DNA from 2 places in the Kitasatospora sp. NBC_00315 genome. Region 1 is predicted to be linked to the other one. Evidence: riboswitches for the same ligand, from Rfam matches in the RefSeq annotation. Region 1 holds a riboswitch; the other holds the start of a gene.
The links. Region 1 has a riboswitch for thiamine pyrophosphate ahead of thiO (glycine oxidase ThiO). Riboswitches for the same ligand answer to the same signal wherever they lie in the genome.
Positions count from the first base shown of each region.

Region 2: another riboswitch for thiamine pyrophosphate. It lies ahead of thiC (phosphomethylpyrimidine synthase ThiC); the one in region 1 lies ahead of thiO (glycine oxidase ThiO).

Region 1 is NZ_CP108025.1:6,111,910-6,116,457, reverse strand. Features, by position in the region: gene thiE (thiamine phosphate synthase) at 1-688, opposite strand, end outside; gene OG823_RS25495 (Rv2175c family DNA-binding protein) at 688-1,053, opposite strand; gene OG823_RS25490 (NAD(P)/FAD-dependent oxidoreductase) at 1,139-2,335, opposite strand; TPP riboswitch at 2,412-2,524, shown strand; gene thiO (glycine oxidase ThiO) at 2,519-3,682, shown strand; gene thiS (sulfur carrier protein ThiS) at 3,679-3,888, shown strand; gene OG823_RS25475 (thiazole synthase) at 3,892-4,548, shown strand, end outside.
Region 2 is NZ_CP108025.1:4,032,610-4,037,157, reverse strand. Features, by position in the region: gene OG823_RS16430 (MFS transporter) at 1-1,317, opposite strand, end outside; TPP riboswitch at 1,555-1,689, shown strand; gene thiC (phosphomethylpyrimidine synthase ThiC) at 1,684-3,534, shown strand; gene OG823_RS16420 (hypothetical protein) at 3,723-4,202, shown strand; gene OG823_RS16415 (stealth conserved region 3 domain-containing protein) at 4,222-4,548, opposite strand, start outside.

The sequences.
Region 1 (4,548 bases):
CGCGGACCACCACCACCCGGCGGGCACCGGCCGCCAGCACCTCGTCGAGGTTGCCGAGGTCGATGCCGCCGATGGCGAACCAGGGACGCCCGGTGGCCTGCTTCGCCGCGTACGAGACCAGGCCGAGGCCGGGGGCGTGCCGCCCGGGCTTGGTCGGGGTCGGCCAGACCGGGCCCGTGCAGAAGTAGTCCACGCCCGGTTCGGCGATCGCCGCGTCCACCTCGGACTCGGCGTGGCAGGACCGGCCGACGATCACGTCCTCGCCGAGGATCGCGCGGGCGGCCGGCACCGGGAGGTCGTCCTGGCCGAGGTGCAGCACGTCCGGGCGGGCGGCGTGCGCGACGTCGGCCCGGTCGTTCACCGAGAGCAGCCGGCCGTGGCGGCGGCAGGCGTCGGCGAAGATCTCCAGGTACTCCAGCTCCTGGCGGGCCTCCAGGCCCTTGTCCCGGAGCTGGACGACGTCCACGCCGCCGGCCAGCGCGGCGTCCAGGAACTGCGCCAGGTCGCCCTGTTCGCGGCGGGCGTCGGTGCACAGGTAGAGCCGGGCCTCGGCCAGCCGCGCGCGGGCGCCGGCGCCCGGGGCGGTGTCGGCCGGGGCGGTGTCGGCCGGGGCGGTGTCGGCCGGGGCGCCGGCGCCCGGGGCGGTGTCGGCCGGGGCGGTGCCGGCCGGGGCGGTGTCGGCCGCCATCAGATCAGCATCGCCTGGGCGCGGCGCTTCACCTCGGTGCCCCGGTTCTCCTGAAGGGCCTGGATCGGGCTGCCGGGCAGCGACGGGTCCTCGGTGAAGAGCCACTCCAGGATCTCCGCGTCGTTGTACCCGCAGTCGCGCAGCACGGTCAGGGTGCCGGACAGGTGCTTGACCAGGCCGGGACCGTCGATGAAGGCGGCCGGCACCTGCAGCGACCTGTTGGGGCCACGCCGGACGGCGATCAGGCCGCCGGTCTTGACCAGGTCACGGACTTCGGTGACCCGGACGCCCCACTGCTCCGAGATGTCGGGCAGGTACATCCACTCGGGGACAAGGTCTTCAATCTTCGCTTCGATCTCGCTCACGTCACCAGACTGCCACCTCGCCGGGCCGCCGCGCACCACCCGCACCCCGGACGGGCACACCGATGACCGAACGTGACCGGGCGGATCAGGGCGTGACGGCCGACTTGAGCGGCACCGCCGGATCGGCGGCCCGGAGCGGGTCGAGGGCGGCGCCCCGCTCCAGCAGGCGCCGGCCCTGGGCGAGGTCCCGCGGCCGGTCGACGGTCAGCAGGGCGGTCAGCCGCCCGCCGCGTGTGAAGAGCACCGTCCAGGAGGGGTCGCCGGGGGCGCCGCGCCAGAGCATCCGGTCACCCTCGGCGTGCCGCCCGGCGTACTGCACCATCCGGCCGAACTGCTCGGACCAGAAGTACGGCACCGGGTCGTACGGGGTGTCGTCGCCCAGCAGCGAGGCGGCGGCGGCCGCACCCGAGCGCAGCGCGTGGTCCCAGTGCTGGACGGCCAGCCGGGTGCCCGCGCGGGCCGAGGGGTAGGAGAGGCAGTCACCGGCCGCCAGCACGCCCGGCAGCGAGGTGCGCAGCCGTTCGTCCACCAGGACCGCGCCGTCGGCCGCCCGCTCCACCGGTGACCCGGCCAGCCAGCCGGTCGCGGGCCGGGCGCCGATGCCGACCACCACCTCGTCGGCGGCCAGCCGGGTGCCGTCGTCGAGCAGCACCTCGTGCGGGCCGACCGAGGCGACGGCGGCGCCGAGCCGCAGGTCGACGCCGGCCTCCTCGTACCAGGCGGCCATCGCGCCGCCGACCGCCGCGGGCAGCGTGCCGGGCAGCGGTGTCGGGCCCGCCTCGACCACGGTCACCTCGCAGCCCAGCGCGCGGGCGGCGGTGGCGGTCTCGGCGCCGATCCAGCCTGCGCCGACCAGGACGATCCTGGCGCCGGGCCGCAGCAGGACGCGCAGCGCCAGCGCGTCGTCGACGGTGCGCAGCAGGTGCGCGCGCTCCGCGCCGGGAAGTGCGGTGGCGGCGGCGCCGGTGGCGATCACCAGCCTGTCGTAGCGCAGCCCGCCGCCGTCGGTGTGCAGCACGCCGGGCTCCAGCCCGGTGGCGCGGCGGCCGGTGAGCAGGTCCACGCCGAGGGCGGCGTGGTCGACGTCCAGCGTGGTGGCGTCGGCCCTGCCGAGCAGGACGTCCTTGGAGAGCGGCGGCCGGTCGTACGGGGCGTGCGGCTCGTCCCCCAGCAGGGTGATCCGGCCCGGCCAGCCTCCCGCCCGCAGCGCGCCCGCGCACTGCGCGCCGGCCAGTCCGGCTCCGACGACGACCACCGTGTCCGTGCTCAGCAGCTCTCCCACGGCGTCACCCTATCGGCCGGGCCGGCCACCCCCGGTACGCGCCTTCGGGGCCGGTGGCACGCGGAGTTATGGTGGGGGCACTTCACACGGGAGCCCGGCGGACCGGGCTGAGAGGCGGGCTTGCACGGCCCGCGACCGTCCGAACCTGATCCGGGTCATACCGGCGAAGGGAGAGCAGCGACTTTGACACGCTTCGAGAGCGGTACGCCCGCGGACGTCCTGGTGATCGGCGGCGGCGTCATCGGCCTCGCGGTCGCCTGGCGGACGGCGCAGCGCGGGCTGCGTGTCGTGGTGGTCGATCCGGCGCACGGCGGCGGGGCCGTCCAGGTGGCGGCCGGGATGCTGGCGCCGGTCACCGAGCTCCAGTACGGCGAGGAGGCGCTGCTGCGCCTCGGGATGGCCTCCAACGAGCGGTACGCGGCGTTCGCCGCCGAGCTGGAGGAGGCCTCCGGCCTCTCCACCGGCTACCGGGCCTGCGGCACGCTCGCCGTGGCGCTGGACGCGGACGACCGGGAGGAGCTGCGCGAGCTGCACGCCTTCCACCGGCGGCTCGGCCTGGACTCGCACTGGCTGACCGGCCGCGAGTGCCGCAGGCTGGAGCCGATGCTGGCCCCGGGGGTGCGCGGCGGCCTGCACGTCACGGACGACCACCAGGTGGACGGCCGGCGGCTGGCCCGGGCGCTGGTGGTCGCCTGCGAGCGGGCCGGGGTGGTGCTGGAGCGCGCCGAGGTGACCGAGCTGGTGGTGGCCGACGGCCGGGCCGCCGGGGTGCGGCTGAGCACCGGGGAGGCGCTCGGCGCCGATCGGGTGGTGCTGGCCGCCGGCTCCCGCAGCCACCTGCTGCCGGGCCTGCCCGAGGGCGTGCTGCCGGCGATCCGGCCGGTGAAGGGGCAGATCCTGCGGCTGCGCGTCCCCGAGGCGTACCGGCCGTTCCTCTCCCGCAACGTACGCGCCGTGGTGCGGGGGCAGCACCTCTACCTGGTGCCGCGCGAGGACGGCGAGCTGGTGATCGGCGCCACCAGCGAGGAGCAGGGGTACGACACCACGGTCACCGCCGGCGGGGTGTACGAGCTGCTGCGCGACGCCCACGACCTGGTCCCCGGGATCACCGAGCTGCCACTGGTGGAGACCTCCGCCGGGCTGCGTCCGGGGTCGCCGGACAACGCCCCGCTGCTCGGCCCGACCGCGCTGCCCGGCCTGGTGGCGGCGACCGGCCACTACCGCAACGGCGTGCTGCTGACCCCGGTGACGGCGGATCTGCTCGCCGAGTACCTCGCCACCGGCGCGACGCCGGAGCTCGCCACCGACTTCTCCCCCACCCGTTTCACCGCAAAGGCCCTGGTATGAGCGACATCTCCCTCTCCGTCAACGGCGAAGCCCGGCAGGTGCCCGTCGCGAGCACCCTCGCCGAGGTGGTCGCCACCGTGAGCGGCGCACCCTCGGGGGTCGCCGCCGCCCTCAACGAGGCCGTGGTGCCGCGTGGCGCCTGGTCGCGCACGGCGCTCGCCGAGGGCGACCGGGTCGAGATCCTCACCGCCGTCCAGGGGGGCTGAGCCGTGACGACCGACAGCCGTCCCGCGGACGACAAGGACGTCCTGACCATCGCCGGCACCGCCTTCGGCTCCCGGCTGATCATGGGCACCGGCGGCGCGCCGAGCCTGGAGATCCTGGAGCAGGCGCTGCGGGTCTCCGGCACCGAGCTGACCACGGTGGCGATGCGCCGGGTGAACACCACCACCCAGGGCTCGGTGCTGGACGTGCTCACCCGCAACGGCATCCGGGTGCTGCCCAACACGGCGGGCTGCTTCACCGCCGGGGAGGCCGTGCTGACCGCCCGGCTCGCCCGGGAGGCGCTCGGCACCGACTGGGTCAAGCTGGAGGTCATCGCGGACGAGCGGACCCTGCTGCCCGACCCGATCGAGCTGCTGGACGCCGCGGAGACGCTGGTCGACGACGGTTTCACGGTGCTCCCGTACACCAACGACGACCCGGTGCTGGCCCGGAAGCTGGAGGACGTCGGCTGCGCGGCGATCATGCCGTTGGGCTCGCCGATCGGCTCGGGTCTGGGCATCCGCAACCCGCACAACTTCCAGCTGATCGTGGAGAGCGCGGGCGTGCCGGTGATCCTGGACGCGGGGGCCGGCACCGCCTCGGACGTCGCGCTGGCGATGGAGCTGGGCTGCGCGGCCGTCATGCTGGCCTCGGCGGTGACC
Region 2 (4,548 bases), 2.1 Mb from region 1:
CAGCCGGGTGCCCCTGGTCTCCCGCATGGACAGGTAGACCACCAGCGAGACCGCCGCGCAGCCGGACACGTACCAGTAGAAGCCGGACTCCGCGCCGGCGTTCTTGAACCAGAGCGCCACGTACTCGGCCGTGCCGCCGAACAGGGCGTTGGCCAGGGCGTAGGGCAGCGCGACCCCGAGCGCGCGGATCCGGGTGGGGAAGAGCTCGGCCTTCACCACGGCGTTGATCGAGGTGTAGCCCGTGACGAGGACCAGGGCGGCGACGGCGAGCAGCAGGGCGCCGCCGAAGGTGCCGGCGTGCGAGAGCGCGGTCATCAGCGGCACGGTGCCGAGGGTGGCGCCCACACCGAAGGTGATCAGCAGCGGCCTGCGCCCGATCCGGTCGGAGAGCGCTCCGGCGAAGGGCTGCAACAGCATGAAGACGAACAGCGCGCAGAAACTGACCAGCGCGGCGTCCGACTTGCTCAGGCCCGCCGTGTTGGAGAGGTACTTGGTCAGATAGGTGGTGTACGTGTAGTAGGCCACCGTGCCGCCCATGGTCAGCGCCATCACCAGGGCGAACTCACGTCGGTGCTGCATGAGTTGGCGAATCGTTCCGCGCTCCTCGGAGGCGGGCCGCGCGGCCCGCGGCCGGAGCTGCTCCTGGGCCGCCTCGGTGTAGGCCCCGGTCTCCACCAGGCTGCGTCGCAGCCAGAGCACCACGGCGGCCCCGGCCGCCCCCAGCGCGAACGGAATGCGCCAGCCGTAGGCGTGCAGTTCGGAGTCGGACAGGGTGTGCTGGAGGAGGATCTGGAGTCCGAGGCCGATCAGCTGACCGAGGGTCATCGAGACGTACTGGAAGCTGGAGACGAACCCGCGCCGGGCCGGCGCTGACGCCTCCGTCAGGTAGGTGGCGCTGGCGGCGTACTCGCCGCCGACCGAGAGGCCCTGCAGGAGGCGCGCCAGCAGCAGGACGACCACCCCGAAGTAGCCGACCTGCCGGTAGGTCGGGGCGATCGCGATCAGCAGCGCGCTCGCGGACATCATGGTGACGGTGAGGGTCAGCGCGGCCTTGCGGCCCCGCCGGTCGGCGTACCGGCCGAGCAGCCAGCCGCCGACCGGGCGCATGAAGAACCCGACGGCGAAGATCCCCGCGGTGTTGAGCAGTTGGGCCGTGGGGTTGCCGTGCGGGAAGAACGCCGAGGCGAAATAGGTCGCGAAGCTCGCGTAGACGAACCAGTCGTACCACTCGACCATGTTGCCGATCGAGCCGCCGACGACGGCCTTCCACGGTGTCCGGGCCGTTCTCGCGGGGGTGCCGGGGCCGGCAGCGCTCATGGTGAACCTCCTGGTGGCGGGGGCGGCGCGGGGTGGTCGCGCCGTCACACGCAGCGTCCTGCCGGGGCGGTGCCCCGGTACAGGGGCCGGGCCGACACCTAACCTCCGGTTAACACAGTCCGGGCGCCCCGGGGCGCCCGGGGTGGCGGTTGGCCGGGAGCAGACCGTCGCGTGGACCCGCTCTGGACCGGCGGCGATCGGGTCGCTACGGTGTTGACGTCTTGTTGCGGACACACCGTCCGCAGACACGGGAGCTCGGAGCACCGGGCTGAGAGGGCGCTGAACGGTACGCCACCACACGTACCGACCGCTGCGTCGACCGCAGGAACCTGACCGGGTAATGCCGGCGTAGGGAGTAAGGGTCCGATGACCACATTCGAAGTACCGGAGACGTCTGTCCAGAGCCCGGCCGGCGCCCCGGCGAACGGCGGCGGCACCCCGGCGAACGGCGCCCCGAACAGCGCGGGCACCGGCTATCCGACCACCGCCTGGCGCAAGGCCTACCGCGAGGGCTCCCGCCCCGACCTGCGGGTTCCGTACCGCGAGGTGGTGCTCACCAACGGCGGGGTCGTCCCGCTGTACGACACGTCCGGTCCGTACACCGACCCGTCCTACCAGCCGGACGTGCGGCGCGGGCTGCCCGCCCTGCGCGACGCCTGGATCCGCCAGCGCGGCGACGTCGAGGAGTACGACGGCCGGGAGGCCCGGCCCGAGGACGACGGGATCAGGCACACCGCCCCGCGCGGCGGTGACCTGCGCAACCTGGACGCCGTCTTCCCCGGCCGCCCGCGGCGCCCGCTGCGCGGCCGCGGCGGCGTCGCGGTCACCCAGCTCGGCTATGCCAAGCGGGGGATCGTCACGCCGGAGATGGAGTTCATCGCCCTGCGGGAGGGGCTGGCGCCCGAGTACGTCCGCGCCGAGGTCGCCCGCGGCCGGGCGGTGATCCCGCTGAACGTGAACCACCCCGAGGTCGAGCCGGCCGTCATCGGCACCAACTTCCTGGTGAAGATCAACGCCAACATCGGCAACTCGGCGGTCACCTCCTCGATCGAGGAGGAGGTGGAGAAGATGACCTGGGCCACCCGCTGGGGCGCCGACACCGTCATGGACCTCTCCACCGGCCGCAACATCCACACCACCCGGGAGTGGATCCTGCGCAACTCGCCCGTCCCGATCGGCACCGTGCCGCTCTACCAGGCTCTGGAGAAGGTCGACGGCAAGGCCGAGGAGCTGAGCTGGGACGTCTACCGCGACACCGTCGTCGAGCAGTGCGAGCAGGGCGTCGACTACATGACCGTGCACGCGGGCGTGCTGCTGCGGTACGTCCCGATGACCGCCCGCCGCAAGACCGGCATCGTCTCGCGCGGCGGGTCCATCATGGCGGCCTGGTGCCTGGCGCACCATCAGGAGAACTTCCTGTACACAAACTTCGAGGAACTCTGCGACATCCTCGCCGCCTACGACGTCACCTTCTCGCTCGGTGACGGCCTGCGTCCCGGCTCGACCGCGGACGCGAACGACGAGGCGCAGTTCTCCGAACTGCAGACGCTCGGCGAGCTCGGCCGGATCGCCCGCGAGCGGGACGTCCAGGTGATGATCGAGGGCCCCGGCCACGTCGCCATGAACAAGATCAAGGAGAACATGGATCTCCAGCGGGAGATCTGCGACGAGGCGCCGTTCTACACCCTCGGCCCGCTCACCACCGACGTCGCGCCCGGCTACGACCACATCACCTCCGGCATCGGCGCCGCGATGATCGCCTGGTGGGGCACGGCCATGCTCTGCTACGTCACTCCCAAGGAGCACCTGGGCCTGCCCAACCGGGACGACGTCAAGACCGGCGTGATCACGTACAAGATCGCCGCCCACGCCGCCGACCTCGCCAAGGGCCACCCCGGCGCCCGGGACTGGGACGACGCCCTCTCGGACGCCCGCTTCGAGTTCCGCTGGGAGGACCAGTTCAACCTGGCCCTCGACCCGGAGACGGCCCGCGCCTTCCACGACGAGACGCTCCCGGCGGAGCCCGCCAAGACCGCCCACTTCTGTTCCATGTGCGGCCCGAAGTTCTGCTCGATGAAGATAAGCAAGACCATCATGGACACCTACGGCGACGACATGTCCGGGGCCCGGGCCGACGAGGCCGAGGAGGGCATGAAGGCCAAGTCGGAGGAGTTCGCGGCCAGGGGCAACCGGGTCTACCTGCCGCTGGCGGACTGACGCCGGGTCGCCGGTCGTGCCGTTCCGGGAGGCGGAGGGGGCTTCCCGGGGCGGCGCCGTCCGGTCCGCCCGGACCTCCGCGCCGTCGCACCGGCCCGCCGGGCCCGCCGGTGCGCCCGGACGCACCGGGGGACCCGGCGGGTGCACGGCCCCTGGTGCGGACAGGCCGGTTCGGACAAGCTGCGGGCATGGACTGGATGCCCCTGCTCTCCACGTTGACCGGCGCCGTCATCGGCATCACTGCCACGCTGGTCGCCGACCGCGGCCGGTGGCGGCGTGAGGAGGTTCGCCGGGCGACGGAGCTGCGCCGCGAGGTGTACACGGTGTTCGTCTCGGCGCTCAAGACGGCGGGGGAGGAGATCCGGGCGGTCGCGCTGGGCGACCACCTGTCCGACCGGGCCCGGGACTCGGCCGTCCGGGAGGCCTTCCGCGGCGCCGACCTGTACACGGCGAGCGAACGACTCTGGCTGGTCGGCCCGACGCCGGTGGTGGCGGCCGGGAACGAGGCGTTCCGCAGCCTGCGCCGGCTCCGTGACGCCTACGCCGCGGGCGCGGGCGTCGGCTCCGCCGAGGACGCGGCCCTGATCGTGGAGCGCCGGGCCGCGATGGCGCGGATGCGCGGCCTCATGCGGGCGGATCTGGGGATCGCGCCCCTCGGGATCGAGTGACGGCCCGCCCGGGCCCGGCTCAGCCTGTCGTTCCCGCCGTCGTCACCGGTGCGACGACGCCCTCGGCCGGCCGGGGGAGCAGGGCGCGGGGCCGCTCGAACGGGCCGGGTACGGGGAAGTACGCCTCCAGGAACTCGCGGACGGCGACGTCCTGGACGGCCGGGTCGAGCAGGCCCGTGGTGACGTCGTTGAGGCACAGCACCGCGTGCTCCCGACGCGCGGTCAGCGCCGGCAGCCGCCGCAGCGCCACCGGGTCGCCGATGTCCACGAACAGCTCGTCGCCCGGGACGGACACGGCCTTCCCCGCCAGGTACGCGGTGTACCCGCAGAGGGTGAGCGGGGAGAG